DNA from 2 places in the Kitasatospora sp. NPDC005856 genome. Region 1 is predicted to be linked to the other one. Evidence: riboswitches for the same ligand, from Rfam matches in the RefSeq annotation. Region 1 holds a riboswitch; the other holds the start of a gene.
What was found. A riboswitch is a leader RNA that binds a small molecule or an ion and turns the genes downstream of it on or off. The one in region 1 is predicted to bind glycine.
Positions count from the first base shown of each region.

Region 1 (11,089 bases):
GATGCCGTACCGGGCGCCCTGCTGGAAGTTCTCGTCCGCCCGCTCGAACGGCAGCCTGGTCCAGATCGGCCGGGGCTGCTCGGCGAGCACCCGCACCAGCCCGTAGTAGAAGGCGGCGTTGGCCAGCGTGTCGGCCACCGTCGGCCCGGCCGGCAGTGCCCGGTTCTCCACCCGCAGGTGCGCCACCCCGCCCGCGATGTCGTACACCGGGCGGTTCCAGCGGTAGATGGTCCCGTTGTGCAGCCTCATCTCGGCGAGCCTGGGCGCGCCGCCGGAGGACAGCACCTTCAGCGGGTCCTCGTCGTCGCAGATCGGCAGCAGCGCGGGGAAGTACCGCAGGTTCTCCTCGAACAGGTCGTACGCCGAGTCCACCCAGCGCTCGCCGAACCAGGTGATCGGGCGCACGCCCTGCGCCTTGAGCTCCGCCGTACGGGTGTCACAGGCCTGCTGGAAGAGCACCGGACGGGTCTCCCGCCACAGCTCCCGCCCGAACAAAAACGGCGAGTTGGCGCCGAGCGCGAGCTGCGGCCCGCAGATCGCCTGGGCCGCGTTCCACACCGAGGAGAACCGCTCCGGGGTCACCTGGAGGTGCAGCTGGAGCGAGGTGGCGGCGGCCTCGGCCACCATGGTGATGGACTCCAGCTGGAGGTGCTCGACCCCCTCGATGTCCAGCGCGATGTCCTCCCCGCGGGCGGCCAGGATCTGGTCGCTGAGCAGGCTGTACCGCTGGTTGTGGCTCATCGCGTCCAGCCCGGTGTGGGCGTGCTCCAGGGTCGGCAGGATGCCCACCATGACGATCCGGGCGCCCGCCTCGGCCGCCCGCCGGTCGGCGTAGCGCAGCCCGGTGTCGATCTCCTCGCGCAGCTCCTCGAAGACGTGGCCGCAGAGCCGGTGCGGCGTGATGTTGACCTCGATGTTGAAGCGGCCCAGTTCGGTCTGGAAGTCGCTGGAGCCGATCGCACTCAGCACCTGCGCGTTGTTCATGGCCGGCAGGCCCTGCTCGTCGGCCAGGTTGAGCTCGATCTCCAGGCCCATCACCGCCCGCGGCCGGTCGAAGCGGTCCTCCCGGAGCATCCGTCCGAGCGCTTCGAGACACGCGTGGAGCTTGCGCCGGTACAGCTGCCGGTCCGCCAGTTCCGCCCGAGTCGCCACGACCTTCTCGCCCACGGTCTCCTCCTCCAGAGCCACCCCGTCGAGCACCCGGTCGACCGACCGTGCAAGCATCATGCCCATCGCGAAGATCGATACCCGATCGCCCGGACTGGCTTGCATTGCAAGGCATCTGACGGAAAATCAGGCGAACTGCAGACTTGCCCGGCACCACAGCCTGTGATAAACAGATCACCCTGCGCGTCTGTTCGAATTGGTACAGCGCTCCGGCCGGTCCGCCTCGCCCCGAAGCCTCGTCGACGGCGACGACCGCGCCGGCACCGCGATCCTGCACAACCGGACACGGTCGGGCCCCGTCACCGAAGACGCGTCACCCGCCACGCCGGTATGCCGCACTCGCACGCCGATCTCGCTTGGAGAGGCGGACCCCGCCATGACTCTGCAAACCCCCCAGCCCCCGCCGAGCGCGCTGCGCGCCGTCCTGGGCGCGCTCGACTCGGAGACCGCGCTGCGCCAGCCCGCCGCCGCAGCGCTGCTTCATCCGACCGGCCCACTGCTCCCCGCCCACCCGCTCGCGGTGCACGTCCTGACCGGCGGGCGCCCGGAGCTCACGGCCGCCCGCCGCACCGGCTGGCGCTTCCTGATCAAGGACGGCACCGAGGTGGCCGCCGCCGCCGAGGTGGTGCAGAGCGCCGAGGGCCACACCTTCTCCCACTTCACCGCGGGCCCGTACCTCGACTCGACGGTCCGGGCGCTGCGCGAGGCCTGGCAGCTCGCCCAGTCCTCCCGGACCCGCCAGCAGCCCCGGCTGCTGACCTTCCCCGGCCAGTACGCGACGGCGCTGTGGCTGCACAGCCCCGACGCCGGCCCGGCCGCCGACCTGCTGATCCCGCTGGCCCCGGCCCCGCTCGGCGTCACCGCACACCGCGCCTGCCCGGCCGCCGAACTGCTGCCGCTGCTCGCCCGCGCCCCGCTCGCCAGGCCGCTGCTGCTCGGTTCCTCCTGACCCGCCGCCCCCTCGGGCCACCGGACCCACCCGCCCGGCGGCCCGAGGCCGCGCCCGCACGCCCTCGCACCCCGCGCACCCGCCCCAGTGGCTCCTCACCCACACGCCCGCGCACTCGCCCCAGCGACTCCTCATCCGAACGGCGACCACCCGATCGGGCCATCCGGCATGACCCCATCGGGCCATGCCCCGACTGACCCACTGGTGCACCCGTTCCCGTCGGCCCCACCTGAACGGGTGATCTCTGCCCGGGAGTTGTGGCGCATGTCACGAAATCCCTGGCGCGCGGGTCCCGGGATGCCGACACTGGGAACCAGCGTGGAAGGACCACCTGTCCTACCCACTTGAGCGCCGGTCCACACCTGGCCGGCGCGCGGACAGGATCCGACCACCGCGGCGGTTCCGGACGGTACGACCTCCGGCGACCGCACCACGGGGAGGATCGCAGAGCGAAGCGAGGGTACGCGTATGTGCCAGCACCGTCCTGAGTGCCCGTCGGCCGAGTCCGAGGACCGCGAGGCGGCCGTGTCGGTGGCCTGCCACCCGGAGCAGGGCTGGAGCCTGCTCTGCAACGGCGTCGTCCTGTTCGAGGACACCGGAGAGCTGCTGCCCGACGGCCGGGTGATCGCCCCGCGCCGACCCGTCGCCCACGCGGCCTGACCACCCGTCCGGCCGTACGGCGGGGGCAGCCGCCACTCGACAGCACAACGGGCAGGGCCCCGGCGGATGCTCCGCCGGGGCCCTGTCGTCCGGGCCGGACCTCCGAGGGTCCGGCCCGGTCCGGTCAGACGCCGAACTCGTCCAGCGGCGGGCAGGAGCAGATCAGGTTGCGGTCGCCGTACGCGCCGTCGATCCGGCTCACCGGCGGCCAGTACTTGTCCGCCGGGTTCACGCCCGCCGGGAAGACGGCCTCCTGGCGCGAGTAGCCGTGCTCCCAGTCGCCGGCCAGCGTGGCGGCGGTGTGCGGGGCGTTGCGCAGCGGGTTGTCGTCGGCCGCCCACTCACCCGAGCCGACCTTGTCGATCTCCGCCCGGATGGTGATCATCGCGTCGCAGAACCGGTCGATCTCGTGCAGGTCCTCGGACTCGGTCGGCTCGATCATCAGCGTGCCGGCCACCGGGAAGGACATCGTCGGCGCGTGGAAGCCGTAGTCGATCAGGCGCTTGGCGATGTCGTCCACCGTCACGCCCGTCTCCTTGGTCAGCGGACGCAGGTCGATGATGCACTCGTGCGCGACCAGCCCGCCCGGACCGGTGTAGAGCACCGGGAAGTGCGGCGCCAGGCGCTTGGCGATGTAGTTGGCGTTCAGCACCGCGACCTGGGTCGCGTGCTTGAGGCCCTCGCCGCCCATCAGCCGGACGTACGCCCAGGAGATCGGCAGGATGGCCGCCGAGCCCCACGGCGCGGCCGAGATCGGGCCCACGCCGGTGGCCGGGCCGGCCTCCGCCTGCAGCGGGTGGTTCGGCAGGTAGGGCGCCAGGTGGGCGCGCACCGCGACCGGGCCGACGCCCGGGCCGCCACCGCCGTGCGGGATGCAGAAGGTCTTGTGCAGGTTCAGGTGCGAGACGTCCGCGCCGAACTTGCCCGGCTTGGCCAGGCCGACCAGGGCGTTCAGGTTGGCGCCGTCCACGTACACCTGGCCGCCGGCCTCGTGCACCAGGGCGCAGATGTCGGTGATCTGGGTCTCGTACACGCCGTGGGTGGACGGGTAGGTGACCATCAGCACGGCGAGGTTGTCGCGGTGCTGCTCGATCTTGGCCTTCAGGTCCTCGACGTCCACGTCGCCGTCGACCAGGGTCTTCACCACGACCACGCGCATGCCGGCCATCACCGCGGAGGCCGCGTTGGTGCCGTGCGCCGAGGACGGGATCAGGCAGACGTCGCGCTGGGCGTCGCCGTTGGCGTGGTGGTAGGCGCGCACGGCCAGCAGGCCGGCGAACTCGCCCTGCGAGCCCGCGTTCGGCTGGATCGACACGGCGTCGTAGCCGGTCACCTCGACCAGCTGCTGCTCCAGCTGGCGGATCAGGGTCAGGAAGCCCTGGGCCTGGTCGATCGGGGCGAAGGGGTGCATCTGGCCGAACTCGGGCCAGGTCACCGCCTCCATCTCGGTGGTCGCGTTGAGCTTCATGGTGCAGGAGCCCAGCGGGATCATGCCGCGGTCCAGCGCGTAGTCCCGGTCCGACAGGCGGCGCAGGTAGCGCAGCATGGCGGTCTCCGAGCGGTGGCTGTGGAAGACCGGGTGGGTCAGGTACTCGTCCTCACGCAGCAGCGCGGCGGGCAGCGCGTCGGCGGCCTCGGCGACCTCGACGGCGGAGACGCCGAACGCGGCCCAGACACCGGCCAGGTGCTCGCGGGTGGTGGTCTCGTCGGTGGAGACGGAGATGCGGTCCGCGCCGTCCTGGTGGACGTTGATGCCGTTGGCACGGGCGGCGGCGGCGATCTCGGCGGCGCGGCCCGGGACGACGGCGGTGACGGTGTCGAAGAACTCGCCGTGCAGCAGCTCGACGCCGCCGGCCCGCAGGCCCTCGGCGAGGGCGGCGGCGTAGCGGTGGGTGCGGCGGGCGATGTCGGCCAGGCCGTCCGGGCCGTGGTAGACGGCGTACATCGAGGCCATCACGGCGAGCAGCACCTGGGCGGTGCAGATGTTGCTGGTGGCCTTCTCGCGGCGGATGTGCTGCTCGCGGGTCTGCAGCGCCAGGCGGTAGGCGCGGTTGCCGTCGGCGTCGATGGAGACGCCGACCAGGCGGCCGGGCAGCGAGCGGGCGTACTCGGCGCGCACCGACAGGTAGCCGGCGTGCGGGCCGCCGAAGCCCATCGGCACGCCGAAGCGCTGCGAGGTGCCGCAGGCGATGTCGGCGCCCAGCGAGCCCGGGGACTTGAGCAGGGTCAGCGCGAGCAGGTCGGCGGCGACGGCGACGATCGCGCCCAGGCCGTGCGCCTGCTCGATCACCGGGGCGAGGTCGCGGACGACGCCGGTGGCGCCCGGGTACTGGAGCAGCACGCCGAAGACGCCGCGCTCGGCGATCTCGGCCGGGATGCCCTCGGACAGGTCGGCGACGACGACCTCGACGCCGGTCGGCACGGCGCGGGTGTTGATCACCGCGACGGTCTGCGGCAGGGTCTCGGCGTCGACCAGGAAGACGCCGCCCTTGACCTTGGTGACGCGGCGGGCCAGCGCCATCGCCTCGGCGGCCGCGGTGCCCTCGTCCAGCAGCGAGGAGCCGGAGGTCGGCAGGCCGGTCAGGTCGGAGACCAGGGTCTGGAAGTTCAGCAGCGCCTCCAGGCGGCCCTGCGAGATCTCCGGCTGGTACGGGGTGTAGGCGGTGTACCAGGCCGGGTTCTCCATGACGTTGCGCAGGATCACCGGCGGGGTGAAGGTGCCGTAGTAGCCCAGGCCGATCATCGGCTGGAGCACCTGGTTGCGGTCGGCCAGCTCGCGCAGCTCGGCGAGGACCTGGGCCTCGGTCCGGCCCGCGGGCAGGTCCAGGGCGGTGATGGAGCGGATCGCCTCGGGCACGGCGGTGGCGGCGAGCTCGTCCAGCGAGCCGTAGCCGACGGACGCCAGCATCTTCTCCTGCGCGGCGGCGTCGGGGCCGATGTGGCGGTTCTCGAAGGGGCTGGCCAGCTCAAGCTCGGTGAGGGTCGAGGCGCCGGTGGGGCGTCCCGCGTTCGGCTGGGCGTTCATGGTGGTCGAGGCCTCCTGGTCACGGACCGGCGGGGGTACGCACGCCGACCGGCCTTCGCCGCTGCGGGCAGCGGACGAGCCTGGGCGGGCGGACCCGACAGGCCTCCCCCTCTGTCATCGGGACCTGAGAGCTTCACCCGCACGGGGCGCTGTGGGCGCTCCGCCGGCTTGCACCGTCGGTGAGGGTGGTGATCGCCGGCTCCCGTGCCGACGCTCCTGCCCTGCTTTCCAGAGTGACCTACCCCACACGGTACGGATGCCTGAGAGATTCCGGGGAGGAGTTGCTCCTTCGGCGCTCCGACCAGCGCTTTTCGCGGTCGGAGACTCTCCCGAGCGGGCTCTGCGGTCGCCGCCCAGGGTACCAGCGGGAGGCCGCCCGATCACGGGTGCATCAGGTCAGTTGAGGTCTACGCGTGAGGTCTACGCGCGTCCCCCGGACAGTCCAGCGCGAACCCCGTACGGCGCACCCGGGTCGCGCCCGTCCGATTCATGGCTTTTGGTGTGAAGTGGCGGACGGAATCGGGTGCTCCGGCCGCCTCCCTGCGGGAGTTCCGCAGGTTCAGCGCGCGGGAGGAAAGACGTGCAGACCGACATCGACCCCCGGGACCTCATCGGCCACAAGGCCGTCGACCGCAACGGAGACAAGATCGGCACGGTCGACGAGGTCTACCTGGACGATGCCACCGGCCGGCCCGAGTGGGCCGCGGTCCGGACGGGCATCTTCGGCCGGGACGCCTTCGTCCCACTGACCACGAGCGAGTTCGCCGGCGACGAGCTCCGGGTGCCGTACGACAAGTCGCTGGTGAAGGAGTCGCCGGACTTCGGCGTCGGCCAGCACCTGTCCCCCGCCCAGGAGCTCCAGCTCTACCGCTACTACGGGCTCGACACCCCGATGGACAGCCGCCCGAACGGCGAGAACGGGAGCCGGGCCAAGCAGCCCGACCTCGACTTCGGCACCACGGCGGCCGCCGCCGCCGCGACGACCGCGGCGTCCCCGGCCAAGTCGCTCACCTTCCACACGCCCGAGCGGGCCTCCGAGCGGGCCTCCGAACGTCCCACCGAGCGGGCCCCCGCTGCCGCCGCCCCCGCCGCCGCCATCCCCACCATCGCCGAAACCGCCAGGACCGCCCCGGAGGCCGACATGCGGACCCTCAGCACACCCGTCACACCCGTCACACCCGTCGGCTCCCCGCCGGCCGCGCACACCTCCGCCGCGCCGCCCGCCACCACCGCGCCCATCACCACCGCGCCCGCCGCCGCCGCCACCGCCCCCGCCGCCGCGCCCGTCGTGGAGCCGAAGCCGCAGCCCGCCCCCATGCCCGCCCCGGCGTCGACCGCCACGACCGCCCCCACCCACACCGGCGCCCCCTCGTCCGCCCCCAGCAGCCCGGTGGAGATCACCTGCCGGGAGGAGCGACTGGAGATCACCACCGAGTGGCACACCCTCGGCACGGCGAAGCTGCGCAAGTACGTGACGACCGAGCAGTTCGAGCGCCGCGTCCCGGTGGTCCGCGAACGCGTCCGGGTCGAGCGGACGCCGATCAGCGACGCCGAGCGCGCCACACTCAGCGAGAAGGAGATCGCCGAAGCCGTCGAGGAGGTCACGCTCCGCGAGGAGCGCCCGGTGGTCCGCAAGTACCTGGCCCCCATCGAGCGGGTCCGTCTGGTCGTCGAGCGGTACACGACCGAGGAGGTGATCCGGGAGGAACTCCGCCGCGAGAACGTCGAGGTCCACGACACCACCGCCGCCCAGCCCCAGCCCCAGCCCCCGGCCTCGACGCCGACCCCAGCCTCCCCCTTCTCCACCTCGACACCGGCCCCGACCACCCCCTCCCCCTTCTCCGCCTCCGCGCCGCCCTCCGCCTCGTCCCACCCCGCCGGCCTGCGGCCACTCGTCTGACAGCGGCGACAACACCCCGACACAAAGGGCCCCGGACACGTCCGGGGCCCTTGTCGTGCGCTCGACCAGCACTTGTCGCGCACCCGACCATTCGCCTTTGCCAAAGCTTAACCACTCGATATTTGACACTCTGAAGTATCTCCCTGCATGGTTACTTCAGTTCATTCACTATGTACGGGAGGAAGCAACCGTGAGTGAGGCACCACAGCCCACCACCGCGGCCGAGAAGCAGAGCAGCGCCCGGGTCCTGCCGGCCCTCATCCTGGCGATGCTGTCGTTCAGCGTGGTGCAGACCGCGGTCGTCCCGATCCTGCCCTCGCTGGCCAAGGAACTGAGCGTCTCCGCCTCCAGCATCACCTGGCTGATGACCGCCAACCTGCTCTCCGCAGCCGTGCTGACTCCCCTCCTGGGCCGCTTCGGCGACCTCCGGGGCCGCAAGCCGATGCTGCTGATCTCGCTGGCCGGCCTGGTCGCCGGTTCGGCGCTGGCGGTCAGCACCCACTCCTTCACCTGGCTGGTCGTCGCCCGTGTCCTCCAGGGCGCCGGCGGTGGCGTCCTGCCGCTGGCGATCAGCATCGTCCGTGACGAGCTGCCCAAGCAGAAGGTGACCGGCGGCGTCGCCGCCATCAGCGCCTCGATGGGCGTCGGCTCCGGCCTCGGCCTGGTCGCCACCGGCCTCCTGCTGGAGCACTGGGACTACAAGTCGATCTTCTGGATGGGCCTGGTCTTCGGCCTGATCGCGATCGCCCTGGTCGCCTTCCGCGTCCCGACCGACCCGGTCACCGACAAGGAGGGCGGCGCCGACCCGCTCGGCGCCCTCACCCTGGCCGGCTGGCTCTCCGCACTGCTGGTCGCGGTCAGCCAGGGCAACCACTGGGGCTGGACCTCCAACAAGACGCTCGGCCTGTTCGCCGTCGCCGCCGTGGTCGCCCTGGTCTGGGGGATCATCGAGACCAAGGTCGCGCACCCGCTGGTGGACATGAAGATGATGGCCCGTCCGGCCGTCGCCTTCACCAACGTGGCCGGCCTGCTCATCGGCTTCGGCATGTACGGCTCCTTCATGGTCATCAGCAACTTCGCCCAGACCCCGGAGAAGCTGACCCATTACGGCTTCACCGCCAGCGTGCTGCACGCCGGCCTCCTGCTGCTGCCGTCCGCCATCGGCTCGATGGTCGCCGCCCCGGTCGGCGCCCTGCTGATCGCCCGCCGCGGCCCGCGCCTGCCGCTGGTCCTCGGTGGCGTCCTCGGCGCCGTCGCGATGGCCTACCTGGCCGTGCGCCACGGGCAGGAGGGCGACATCTACACCGCCTCGGCGATCTTCGGTCTCGGCGTCGGCCTGGCCTTCGCCGCGATGCCGGCCTTCATCAACGGCGCCGTGCCGGTCGAGCAGAGCGGCATCGCCAACGGCATGAACTCCGTGCTGCGCACGGTCGGTGGCGCGATCGGCACCGCCGTCATGGCCGCCATCCTGACCGGCAACACCATGAAGCTGCCGCCGCAGATCCCGCTCTCCCTGCCCACCCTGGACGCCTACAAGCACGCGTTCTGGACCGCGGCCGTGGTCTGCGTCGTCGCCGGCGTCGTCCCGTTCCTGATCCGCGGCGGCACGGCGGCCGCCACCGCGACGGTCGCCGGCGGCTCGGCCCAGCAGGACTCCAGCCCCGCGCTGGTCAAGACCGACGCCTGACGAGGCGTCCGGCCCCCGCGCTCAGGGACAGGGCGCGGGGCCCCGGCCTCCGTACGTCGCGAGGGCATCACGAACGTACGGGGCCGGCACGGTGATCGGCCCCACCCGGTGCTCCCCCGCCGGGTGGGGTCGCTTCGCGTTTCAGGCGCCCTCCACCGGGCCGCCCCCCGCCTCCGGCGCACCGTCCGCCCCCTCGTGGCGGCGCAGCGGCAGCGGCCGGGAGGGTTCGAGCGCCGGGTCGTCCACCGCGAAGGTCCGCACCCGCCCCCGCTCGCTCCACGGCGTCTCGAACCGTACGGTGACCCTCCCGACGCCGCTGCCCTGCACCCAGCCCGGGCCGAACTCCTCGTGCCGGACGTCCTGCCCCGGCATCCAGCGCCGCACCGCGACGGCCTCCGGCTCCTCCTCGGCCTCCTCGGCCTCGGCCACCGCCTCGGCGTGCTCCGCGGCCTCCTCGCGCAGCGTCTGGGCGAACAGGTCCTCCTGGGTGTAGTCGGCGAGTTGGGCGACGCCCACGCCGAGCAGCCGGACCCCGCCCGTGATGTCCACCTGCTCGGCCAGCCGGCGCGCCGTCGCGGTGATCACCGTCTCGTCGTCGGTGGGCCCGCCGAGCGTTTCCGAGCGGGTCAGCGTCGAGAAGTCGAACCGCCGGACCTTGAGCACCACCGTCCGCCCGGACCGCCCGGCCGCCCGCAGCCGCCGCACGCACCGTCCGGCCAGCGCCTCCACCTCGCGCAGCACCCGCTCCCGGTCGGCCAGGTCCACCTCGTAGGTGTCCTCCACCGACACCGACTTGGCGTCCTGGTCGGCGATCACCGGCCGCTCGTCCAGTCCTATGGACATCTGGAAGATCCCGGCGCCGTGCGCCCGCCCGACCAGCTGCACCAGCTCCGCCTCCCCCGCCTCCGCGAGGTCGGCCACCGTGTTCAGCCCGGCCCGGCGCAGCACCTGCTCGGTGGCCGGCCCGATCCCGGGCAGTGCCCGCACCGGCATCGGGCCGAGCACGGCCCGCTCCTGCCCGGGCTCGATCATGACCAGCCCGTCCGGCTTGGCCCGCTCGGAGGCGATCTTGGCCATCAGCTTGGACCCGGCCGCCCCGACCGATCCGGTCAGCCCGCTCAACCGATGGATGTCCGCCCGCAGGTCCTCCGCCAGCGCCAGCACCAGCCGCTCGCCGGTCTCGTGGTCCGCCTCCAGCAGCGCCGGGCCGTACGGACCGGCCTCCAGGTCCACGAAGGCCTCGTCCAGGCTGAGCGGCTGCACCAGCGGGGAGAGCTCCCGCAGCAACCCCATCACGATCTCGCTGCTCTGCCGGTAGGCCTCGAACCGCCCCGCCAGGAAGGCGGCGTTGGGGCAGAGCCGGCGCGCCTGCGCCATCGGCATCGCCGAGTGCACCCCGAACCTGCGCGCCTCGTACGAGGCCGTGGAGACCACCCCTCGCCCGCCGAGCCCGCCGACGATCACCGGCTTGCCGCGCAGGCTCGGCTTGGCCGCCTGCTCCACCGCCGCGAAGAAGGCGTCCATGTCGAGGTGGATGATGCTCGGCAGAGATCGCACCCGCCGATCATCGCGTACGGGTCCGACAGTGCGTACGAACCCGGCCGGACGGCCCTCGGCGGGCCCTACCTCCCTGCCGCCAGCGCCTTGGGGATGCCGTCCTCCTCGGGCCCCAGGAACAGCGGGTCCGGACGCAGCAGGGCG
Region 1 is NZ_JBEXWT010000082.1:10,436-21,524, reverse strand. It holds gene ABZ449_RS33360 (glutamate--cysteine ligase) at 1-1,167, opposite strand, end outside; gene ABZ449_RS33355 (hypothetical protein) at 1,544-2,116, shown strand; gene ABZ449_RS33350 (DUF5999 family protein) at 2,585-2,776, shown strand; gene gcvP (aminomethyl-transferring glycine dehydrogenase) at 2,901-5,801, opposite strand; glycine riboswitch at 6,040-6,143, opposite strand; partial or broken gene ABZ449_RS33340 (PRC-barrel domain-containing protein) at 6,382-6,684, shown strand; gene ABZ449_RS33335 (YsnF/AvaK domain-containing protein) at 6,694-7,701, shown strand; gene ABZ449_RS33330 (MFS transporter) at 7,892-9,388, shown strand; gene ABZ449_RS33325 (DNA polymerase IV) at 9,530-10,945, opposite strand; gene ABZ449_RS33320 (ElyC/SanA/YdcF family protein) at 11,011-11,089, opposite strand, start outside.

Region 2 (11,089 bases), on a different contig from region 1:
CGACGGGCCGATGCCGATGGAGAAGAGGTCGAAGACGCTGATGGCCACGGGGGACGTCCTTGTCTGGTCTCGTGGAAGGACTTGCTGGCAGGGGAGGGCTGACACGGGACGGGGCACCGCACGCACTCTCCAGTGTGCGCGGTGCCCCGGAGTCCCAGGTACGCCGGCGGGGTGAGGCCGGTCACCTGATCCGATGAGCCCGACCGGGCCGGACTACTCCTGGTTGGCCAGGGTGGGGTACAGCGGGTACTTCTCGGCCAGGGCGGTGACCCGGGCCTTCAGCGCGGCGGCGACGGTCTCGTCGAAGGCGGGCTTGAGCGCCTCGGCGATGATGTCGGCGACCTCGCGGAAGTCCTCGGCCTGGAAGCCGCGGGTGGCCAGCGCCGGGGTGCCGATGCGCAGGCCCGAGGTGACCATCGGCGGGCGCGGGTCGTTCGGGATCGCGTTGCGGTTGACGGTGATGCCGACCTCGTGCAGCCGGTCCTCGGCCTGCTGGCCGTCGAGCTGGCTGTTGCGCAGGTCGACCAGGACCAGGTGGACGTCGGTGCCGCCGGAGAGCACGCTGGCGCCGGCCTCGGCCACGTCGACCTGGAGCAGGCGCTCGGCGAGGATGCGGGCACCGTCCAGGGTGCGCTGCTGGCGCTCCTTGAACTCCTCCGAGGCCGCGACCTTGAAGGCGACCGCCTTGCCGGCGATCACGTGCTCCAGCGGGCCGCCCTGCTGGCCGGGGAAGACCGCCGAGTTGATCTTCTTGGCGTACTCGGCCTTGGACAGGATGACGCCGCCGCGCGGGCCGCCCAGGGTCTTGTGGGTGGTGGTGGTGACCACGTCCGCGTAGGGCACCGGGTTCGGGTGCAGCCCGGCGGCCACCAGACCGGCGAAGTGCGCCATGTCCACCATGAGCAGCGCGCCGACCTCGTCGGCGATCCGGCGGAACGCGGCGAAGTCGAGCTGGCGCGGGTAGGCCGACCAGCCGGCGATGATCAGCTTCGGCTGGTGCTCCTTGGCGAGGCGCTCGACCTCGGCCATGTCGACCTGGCCGGTCTTCTCGTCCACGTGGTACGCGGCCACGTTGTAGAGCTTGCCGGAGAAGTTGATCTTCATGCCGTGGGTCAGGTGACCGCCGTGGGCCAGGCTCAGGCCCAGGATGGTGTCACCCGGCTGGATCAGCGCGAACATCGCGGCGGCGTTGGCCTGCGCGCCGGAGTGCGGCTGGACGTTGGCGTGCTCGGCGCCGAACAGCGCCTTGATGCGGTCGATCGCGATCTGCTCGACCACGTCGACGTGCTCGCAGCCGCCGTAGTAGCGGCGGCCGGGGTAGCCCTCCGCGTACTTGTTGGTGAGCACCGAGCCCTGGGCCTCCATGACCGCCACCGGGGCGAAGTTCTCGGAGGCGATCATCTCCAGGGTGGTCTGCTGGCGGTGCAGCTCGGCGTCGACCGCGGCGGCGATCTCCGGGTCGAGGGCGTGCAGGGACTGGTTGAGAACCGTCATGGTGTGGTCTTCCCGGTGGAGGAGGAAAGGGGGCCGCGGCTGGGGCGGGGCGGCCGCCGCACGGTGGCCGCCCCGGTCAGACCTCTCAGCCGCCGATGAAGGCGGTGTACTCGTCCGCGCTGAGCAGCGCGTCGGTGGCCTCGACGCGCACCTTGAACAGCCAGCCGCCTTCGAACGGGGCGCTGTTGACCAGGGAGTTGTCGTCTATGACGTCCTGGTTGACCTCGGTGACCTCGCCGGTCACCGGGGAGAACAGGTCGCTGACCGACTTGGTGGACTCCAGCTCGCCGCAGGTCTCGCCGGCGGTCACGGTCTCGCCGACCTCGGGCAGCTGCACGTAGACGATGTCACCGAGGGCGGTGGCGGCGTGCTCGGTGATGCCGACCGTGGAGACACCCTCCTCGGCCGCGGTCAGCCACTCGTGCTCCTTGGTGTACTGCAGGTGCTGGGGGTTGCTCATGGCGTCATTCTCCAGGATGGGAAGCGGGTACGACGAAGCGGGCCGCCGCGCGGACGGCCGCGACGTGCGTGTATGGGAAAACCGGGGCCTCGGTGCAGGCTCAGCGGGCGCGCTTGTAGAACGGCAGCGCCACGACCTGGACGGGCTCGTGCTTGCCGCGCACGTCCACCGCGACGGTGGAGCCGGGGGCGGCGTGGGCGGCGTCGACGTAGGCCATCGCGATCGGCTTGCCCAGGGTCGGGGACGGCGCGCCGGAGGTGATCCGGCCGATCGGCTCGCCCTCGGTGGAGACCACGGTGTACTCGGCGCGCGGCACCCGCTTGCCCTCGGAGACCAGGCCGACCAGCACCTTCGGCGGGTTGGTCTCGGCCGCGGCGGCGGCCTGCTCCAGCGCCTTGCGGCCGATGAAGGCGCCCTCGTTGGTGGTCTTGTCGAAGCGGACGACCCGGCCCAGGCCGGCGTCGAACGGGGTGAGGTCGGTGGACAGCTCGTGCCCGTACAGCGGCATGCCGGCCTCCAGGCGCAGCGTGTCGCGGCAGGACAGGCCGCACGGGATCAGGCCGCGGCCCTCGCCCGCGGCGGTCAGCGCCTGCCAGATCTCCTCGGCGTCGGCCGGGCGGCAGAAGATCTCGAAGCCGTCCTCGCCGGTGTAGCCGGTGCGGGCGAGCAGCACGTCGTGGTCGGCCACCCGGGCGGGGAGGATCGCGTAGTACTTCAGGCCGGGCAGGTCGGCGTCGGTGGTCTCCGCGAGGATGCCGGTGGACTCCGGGCCCTGGACGGCGATCAGCGCGTAGGTGTCGCGGTCGTCGGTGACGACGGCGTCGAAGCCCTTGGCGCGGGCGATCAGCTCGTCGAGGACCAGCTGGGCGTTGGAGGCGTTGGCGACGACCAGGAACGCGTCCTCGCGCAGGCGGTAGACGATCAGGTCGTCCAGGATGCCGCCGTCCTCGGCGCAGATCATGGTGTAGCGGGCGCGCAGCACGCCCAGCGCGGAGACGAAGCCGACCAGCGCGTGGTCCAGCATCTCGCCCGCCTGCGGGCCGGTGACGGTGATCTCGCCCATGTGCGAGAGGTCGAACAGACCGGCCTTGGTGCGGACCGCGAGGTGCTCCTCGCGCTCGCTGCCGTAGCGCAGCGGCATGTCCCAGCCGGCGAAGTCGGTCATGGTCGCGCCGAGGGCGCGGTGCAGCGCGTCGAGCGCGGTCAGGCGGAGGGACGACATGGCCAGGAACTCCTCGGTCGGGGCACTCAGGGGTGCACGCACCGGACCGGACCCGCTCGGGGACCGACCCTGCGCGCGGGCATGCGGCGGCGTGGGTCTCCCCATCTGTCGTCGAACCTGAGAGCTTCACCGCCCACCGCCCGCAGCTGTTTCCAGCTTGGGGGACAGCATGACGGCTTGCACCGTGGGTGGGCGCACGACAGGGCCGGGCGCCGCTTTCCAGATGTGCCTAACCCGTGCGGTAGGGGTGCCTGAGAGATTCCGGGGAGGACTTGCTCCTTCGGCGCCGGCTGTACCTGAACGGCACTCCGGGCTCTCCCGCGCGGGTTCGAGCGGCCGGTATGGAGTTGTGGGGGCCCGCGGCGCATGCCGTCGGACGCGCACATCATGGCACGTCCGGGACGGAGAGGGGAGGGGGGACCCGGTCACACCGCACGGCACCCGAACACGAGCCCTAAGGAGCAAGGCCCGGGGGCCCTAGACTGCTGCGCGTCGGCGCAGCAGAGGGCGGCCGACCGGCAGAGGGCGGAATCGGCGGCGCATGGGGTACCCGGTGGAGCAGCAGCAGGGGTGGGGCGGACCGGAGGAGGCGCCGTCGGGCGGTTCCTGGCCGGCCAACGAGCTGGAGCAGGTGCTGACCGCGGCCCTGGGCGACCCGGGGGCCACGGCGCGGGTGATGGAGGTGCTGGCGCGCAGCCAGGTGTGGGTGCCGCTGCCGGCCGGGGCCGATCCGCAGGGGCAGTCGCTGGACCTGCCGACCGTCGAGCTGGGCGGTGACCCGTACGTGCCGGTGTTCTCCTCGCAGGAGGTGTTCCTCCAGCAGGCGCCGGGGATGGCCTTCGCGATCGCGCCGGTCTGGGAGTTCGCCCGCGGGCTGCCGCTGGGCGTGGGCATCGCGGTGAACCCGGAGGCGGCCGTCGGGCTCCCGGTGCCGCCGCAGGGGGTCGCCGAGCTGCGCCGCGGTCCGCGTGATGCCGCCCGTTGGGAGGCCGCCGACGACGCTCTGGCGCCGACCGGCGGCCGGGTGGCGCTGCGCGAGCCGGTGCCGGGCGAGGACCCGGAGCACTTCCTGACCGCCTGTCGGGCGGAGCTGTCGGCGCTGCCCGGGGTGTTGACCGCCCGCAGGGCGCTGGCCAGCATCGAGGGCGAGCCGACCGTGATGTTCGTGGGCGTCCAGCTGGACCCGGCGGCGCCGGCCGGCCCGGCCGCGGTGAACGACGCGCTCGGACGAGCGCTGGGAACCGCGCCGCTGCCCGGCGGCGTCCACCTCGTACTGCTCGACCTCGCCGACGACCCGGTGGTCGAGTGGCTGCTCACCCGGGTACTGCCGTTCTATTCGCGGGTCTGAGCGGGGTTCGTATCAAAGGCACGTCGCCGTGGCGGTGGCCGGTGCCGCGCCCATAGGGTGCGTGCAGACGGCCGACGGGCTCGGCGGGTTGAGGGAAAGAGGCGCGGCGAGGTGGGCGCATGAGTGCGGGAACGGGAGCGGGCGGTGTGCCGGGGCCCTGGGGCCAGGCACCGGCCGGGCGCCCGGGAGCTGATCCCGGCGCGTTGGAGCGCGCCCTGCGCGACGTCGCGCCGGAGCGCTACGACGCGTACGAGCGGCTGCTGCACGCGCTGGCGGACGGCCAGGTCTGGATGCTGCTGTGGCACGGCACGCCCGGCAGCCCGGACGCCCAGTACGGGAACATGGAGATCAGCGGCCACGGCTACGCGCCGGCCGTCACCTCGCCCGAGCAGCTGACCGCCTCCGGCTGGGCGCGGGCCCACGAGGTCATCTCCGGCCGGGAGATCGCGGCCTCGCTCTACCGCACCCGCTGGGGCCTGTGGCTCAACCCGCACGCGCCCGGCGGCGGCGTCGGCGTGCCCTGGGCGGACCTGCGACGGGTCGCCGCGGGCCTGGACCGGCTGCCGGCCGGGCCGTTGAAGCTGAGCGAGCCGCAGCTGAACGCCCAGCCGTTCTTCGCGCTGCTGGAGCGGCAGGCCGCCGAGGTGCGCGCGGTCCGGGCGCTGCGCCGGGCCTGGGTGCAGCCCGCGGTCGGGGAGCCGTACCTGGCCATCGGCCTCGACCTGTACGAGAGTTCGCCGCCGGCGGTGGAGGCGGTGCGGGCGCTGATGCAGCGCGCGATCGCGGTGGCCCCGGAGGGGCTCGCGGTGTCCACGGTGGCGATGTCGGACGAGTTCGACCCGGTGGCGCTGTGGATGCGTGCCAACGCGCGGCCGTTCTTCGACCGGGAGGCGGGCCGCCCGCCGACCGGCCCGTACCCGCCGGTGCCCCCGCCGCCGTACCCGGGGCAGTCGATGCCGGGCTACGGGTACGGCACCCAGCCGCCGGCGCAGGGCTGGCAGCAGCAGCCGCCGCAGCGGCCGTGGCCCGGCTACCCCGGGCGCTGATTCCCAAAACCCATTCTCCGAAGCCGACTTGATTGTCCGTCAAGTCGGCTTCGATGCTTTCCGGACGAATTTCCGGATGTGTCACCCGGTCATCTTGACATGGCGGCTACAGCCATGTGAAGAGGTATATGCCGACGATCCGGGAGGTGCATGCACGCAGATCACAGTTGGGCATCTGTCGGTTGGCAGGGCTGGCGCAAGCCAGTTCGGATGGCAGAGAGTTCTGCGCAACGCACCGCGCGTGCTGAACCCCACAAAGGTGAGCGCGCACGCCGACAGCCCGTCCACGCGACGCCCATCCCGCGTGGTGGCAGTGCCCCGTGCACGACGCACTGCCGTCAACACCCGCTCCTCCTAAGCACCTCCGCACGTCCGCAGCCGCACCGCCGAAGCCGGCGACCGGCACCCGTGGGCCGGCCACCGTCGGCGAGGGGACCAACTGACCATGACCGCATCCGTGACCACCGCCGGGAACGAGCCGGAGGCACCCGCCGCCGCGAGCCCGGCCAAGAAGATCGAGGGCCGCTCCCTCGGCCAGATCGCCTGGACCCGCTTCAAGCGGGACAAGGCCGCCGTCGCCGGCGGCGTCGTGGTGATCCTGCTGATCCTGCTCGCCGTGCTGGCCAAGCCGATCGAGTCGATGTTCGGGCTGGACCCGGACGCCCTCAACCAGGACCTGCTGGACGCCGACCTCGGCGGTCTGCCGTTCGGTGACTGGGGCGGCATGAGCTGGGAGCACCCGCTCGGTGTCGACCCCCTCCAGGGTCGTGACCTGCTCACCCGCGTCATCGAGGGTTCCTGGGTCTCCCTGCTGGTCGCCTTCGGCGCGACCCTGCTGTCCAACACCATCGGCACCGTGCTCGGCATCATGGCCGGCTACTACGGCGGCTGGGTGGACACCCTGATCAGCCGGGTGATGGACGTCTTCCTGGCGTTCCCGCTGCTGCTCTTCGCGATCGCGATCTCGACCTCGCTCCAGGGCGGTGCGTTCGGCCTGCACGGTCTGCCGCTGCACATGCTGGTGCTGATCTTCGTGATCGGCTTCTTCAACTGGCCCTACATGGGCCGGATCGTGCGCGGACAGACGCTCTCGCTGCGCGAGCGGGAGTTCGTCCACGCCGCCCGCAGCCTGGGCGCCCGCGGCCCGTTCATCCTGTTCAAGGAACTGCTGCCCAACCTGGTCGGTCCGATCCTGGTCTACTCGACCCTGCTGATCCCGACCAACATCCTCTTCGAGGCCGGGCTGAGCTTCCTCGGCGTCGGCATCCAGCCCCCGCAGGCCTCCTGGGGCGGGATGCTCCAGGACGCGATCCGGTACTACCAGGTGGACCCCCAGTACATGGTGGTCCCCGGTCTGGCGATCTTCATCACCGTGCTCGCCTTCAACCTGCTCGGCGACGGCCTGCGCGACGCCCTCGATCCCAAGAGCAACTGACACGCGTCCCTCTCTGACCATGCGTCATACGACGGTGCGTCAGTTCCCTCTCCACCGCCTCCACATCCCCAAGGGGTTGATCTCACCCATGCGTAGGTCCCGTACCGTCGCCCTGACCGCGGCGGCCGCCGCCGCGGTCCTGGTCGTGACCGGTTGCACCAGTTCGTCGAAGAGCGGAGGCTCCTCCTCGGCCTCCGGTTCCGCCGAGGGCGGCTCCGGTGCCAACGCGGCCACCAAGGGCATCGTCAACGCCTCGGACAAGAAGGGCGGGACGGTGACCTTCGAGATGAAGGGCACCCCGGACTCGCTCGACCCGGGCAACACGTACTACGCGTACATCTACAACTTCTCGCGTCTGTACGCCCGCCCGCTGACCACCTTCAACCCGGCGCCGGGCGAGGAGGGCAACAAGCTCGTCCCCGACCTCGCCGAGTCGATGGGCCAGACGAGCGCGGACGGCCTGACCTGGACGTACAAGCTGCGCAAGGGGCTGAAGTACGACGACGGCACCCCGATCAGCTCGAAGGACGTCAAGTACGCCATCGAGCGCTCGAACTACGCGCTGGAGGTGAACTCCAACGGCCCGGTCTACTTCCACGACCTGCTGGTGGACAACGCCACGCCGTACGCGGGGCCGTACAAGGACAAGGAGGGCGGCCTCAACTCGATCGAGACGCCCGACGACACCACGATCGTCTTCCACCTGAAGCACCCCTTCGCCGACTTCGACTACCTGGTCAGCGCCCCGCAGACCGCGCCCGTCCCGCAGGCCAAGGACACCGGCGCGGACTACGTGAAGAAGATCGTGTCCTCGGGCTCCTACAAGTTCGAGAGCTACGAGGACGGCAAGCAGGCCGTCCTGGTGCCCAACACCAACTGGGACCCGAGCACCGACCCGATCCGCAAGCAGCTCGCGGACAAGCTCGTGCTCAAGATGAACATCGACCAGGCCACCATCGACAAGGACCTGCTGGCCGGCAACGCCCAGGTCGACCTGGTGGGCGGCGGCGTCGACCCGCAGACCCAGGCGCAGATCCTGCAGAACCCGAAGCTGAAGGCCAGCACCGACAACGCCTACGGCGGCCGTCTGGTGTACATGGCGATCAACTCCAAGCTCGCGCCGTTCGACAACATCGAGTGCCGCAAGGCCGTCCAGTACGCGGTCGACAAGGTCTCGGTGCAGACCGCGGTCGGCGGCCCGATCCGCGGCCAGATCGCCAACACGGTGCTCCCGCCGGACATCGCGGGCCACCAGGACTTCAACCTGTACGAGACCAAGGACAACAAGGGCGACGAGGCCAAGGCCAAGGAGGCCCTGAAGGCCTGCGGCAAGGAGGGCGGCATCAACACCGTCCTGTCGGCCCGCACCGAGCGCGCCACCGAGGTCGCCGCGGCCACCTCGATCCAGGCCGCGCTGAAGAAGGTCGGCATCAACGCCGAGATCCAGCAGTACCCGCAGGGCAAGTACCTGACCGACAGCGCCGGCTCGCCGCAGTTCGCCGCCGAGCACAACATCGGCCTGATGATGATGCAGTGGGGCGCCGACTGGCCGACTGGCTACGGCTTCCTCCAGCAGATCGTCGACGGCCGCACCATCAAGCCGTCCGGCAACAACAACCTGGCCCAGCTGGACGACCCCGGGGTCAACAAGCTGATCGACGACGTCGCGATCAACCCCGACAAGGCGGCCCGCGACAAGATGTACGGCGACATCGACAAGAAGGTCATGGAGCAGGCGGTCTACGTCCCGCTGACCTACTTCAAGGTCTTCCTGTACCGCCCGGACAACGCCACCAACATGGTCTCCACCTCGGCGTTCTCGGGTGAGTACGACTACCTGAACATCGGCACCACCAAGTAAGAGCCTGGCTCCGCATCCCTGAAGGCAGGTGAAGGCAGCGGCGCCCGCCGCCGTCCGGAGGATCCCGGACGGCGGCGGGCCGCCGGAGCCGCCCAACTGTGTTTGCCTACATCATCCGCAGGATCATCGCGGCGGCGATTTTGCTGCTGGTCGTCAGCGCCGTCACCTTCGCGATCTTCTTCCTGCTCCCGCGACTCGCCGGAGAGACGGCCGACCAACTGGCCGCCCAGTACATCGGGAAGAACCCCTCGCCCGAGGCGATCGCCGCGGTCAAGAAGAACCTCGGCCTCGACGAGCCGCTGTACTCCCAGTACTGGGACTTCCTCAAGGGGCTGGTCAGCGGCGCCGAGTACAAGTTCGGACCCGAGCCGGCCACCTGCCACGTGCCCTGCTTCGGCTACTCCTTCAAGAACCACCTGGAGGTCTGGCCCGAGCTGACCAAGCGCATCCCGACCACCATCTCGCTCGCCGCGGGCGCGGCGGTGCTCTGGCTGGTCTCCGGCGTCGCCACCGGTGTCGTCTCCGCCCTCAAGCCGCGCTCGATCTTCGACCGGCTCTCCATGGGCGTCGCGCTCGCCGGCGTCTCGCTGCCGGTCTTCTTCACCGGCGCGCTGCTGCTCACGCTGTTCAGCTACGAGTGGCCGATCCTGGACAACCTGCACTACGTCGACTTCACCGAGGACCCGCTGATGTGGGCCCGCAACCTGATCCTGCCCTGGATCTCGCTGGCCTTCCTCTACTCCGCGCTCTACGCCCGGCTCACCCGCGCCGGAATGCTGGAGACCATGAGCGAGGACTACATCCGCACCGCCCGGGCCAAGGGCCTGGTCGAGCGCAAGGTCGTCGCCCGGCACGGACTGCGCGCCGCGCTCACCCCGATCGTCACCATCTTCGGCATGGACCTCGGGCTGCTGCTCGGCGGTGCGCTGATCACCGAGCAGGTCTTCTCGCTCCAGGGCGTCGGCCAGTTCGCCGTCCAGGCGATCTCCGACAACGACCTGCCCAAGATCCTCGGCGTCACCCTGCTCGCCGCCTTCTTCATCGTCGCCTGCAACCTCGTGGTCGACCTCCTGTACGCCCTCGTCGACCCCCGGGTGAGGCTCTCGTGACCGACCTCCAGAAGACCCCGGCGGACGCCGCGCAGGCCCCGTCGGGCGACCCGTTCCTGTCGGTGCGCGACCTGCGGATCCACTTCGACACCGACGACGGCCTGGTCCGCTCGGTGGACGGGGTCAGCTTCGACCTCCACAAGGGGCGCACCCTCGGCATCGTCGGCGAGTCCGGCTCGGGCAAGTCCGTCACCTCGCTGGGCATCATGGGCCTGCACCGCTCCAAGCGGGCCCGGATCAGCGGTGAGATCCGGCTCGGCGGCGAGGACCTGATCGCGGCCGGCCCGGACCGGGTGCGCCAACTGCGCGGCCGGGAGATGGCGATGATCTTCCAGGACCCGCTGACCGCGATGCACCCCTACTACACCGTGGGGCAGCAGATCGTCGAGGCGTACCGGGTGCACCACCCCCAGGCCTCCAAGAAGCAGGCCAGGGCCCGCGCGGTCGAGATGCTCGACCGGGTCGGCATCCCGCAGCCCGACCGCCGGGTGGACGACTACCCGCACCAGTTCTCCGGCGGCATGCGTCAGCGCGCCATGATCGCCATGGCGCTGGTCAACGACCCCTCGCTGCTGATCGCCGACGAGCCCACCACCGCCCTGGACGTCACCGTCCAGGCGCAGATCCTGGACCTCATCCGCGACCTCCAGGAGGAGTTCGGCTCCGCCGTCATCATCATCACCCACGACCTCGGGGTGGTCGCCGAGCTGGCCGACGACATCCTGGTCATGTACGGCGGCAAGTGCATCGAGCGCGGCCCGGCCGAGACCCTCTTCGACGCCCCCGAACACCCGTACACCTGGGGGCTGTTGGGATCGATGCCGCGACTGGACCGGGAGCTCCAGGACCGGCTGGTGCCGGTCAAGGGCACCCCGCCCAGCCTGATCAACGTGCCGTCCGGCTGCGCCTTCCACCCGCGCTGCCCGTACGCCGGCCAGACCGGCGGGCGCTCCACGGGCGAGGTCCCGGTGCTGGCCGAGGCCGCGCCCGGGCACTTCGCGGCCTGCCACCTGGCGGCCGGCGAACGGCACCGCATCTTCGCCGAAGAGATCGCGCCCCGGCTGTGAGCCCGGCCTCGTACCACCTTTCTGGAGAGAACCGATGACGGACACTC
Region 2 is NZ_JBEXWT010000038.1:43,607-54,695, reverse strand. It holds gene ABZ449_RS22950 (L-serine ammonia-lyase) at 1-48, opposite strand, end outside; gene glyA (serine hydroxymethyltransferase) at 214-1,494, opposite strand; gene gcvH (glycine cleavage system protein GcvH) at 1,580-1,954, opposite strand; gene gcvT (glycine cleavage system aminomethyltransferase GcvT) at 2,055-3,176, opposite strand; glycine riboswitch at 3,406-3,507, opposite strand; gene ABZ449_RS22930 (enhanced serine sensitivity protein SseB C-terminal domain-containing protein) at 3,718-4,524, shown strand; gene ABZ449_RS22925 (enhanced serine sensitivity protein SseB C-terminal domain-containing protein) at 4,644-5,570, shown strand; gene ABZ449_RS22920 (ABC transporter permease) at 6,016-7,005, shown strand; gene ABZ449_RS22915 (ABC transporter substrate-binding protein) at 7,094-8,866, shown strand; gene ABZ449_RS22910 (ABC transporter permease) at 8,965-9,975, shown strand; gene ABZ449_RS22905 (ABC transporter ATP-binding protein) at 9,972-11,042, shown strand; gene ABZ449_RS22900 (dipeptide ABC transporter ATP-binding protein) at 11,077-11,089, shown strand, end outside.
Region 2: it holds a riboswitch for glycine, as region 1 does, so the genes downstream of both, gcvT (glycine cleavage system aminomethyltransferase GcvT) here and gcvP (aminomethyl-transferring glycine dehydrogenase) in region 1, are expected to answer to the same signal.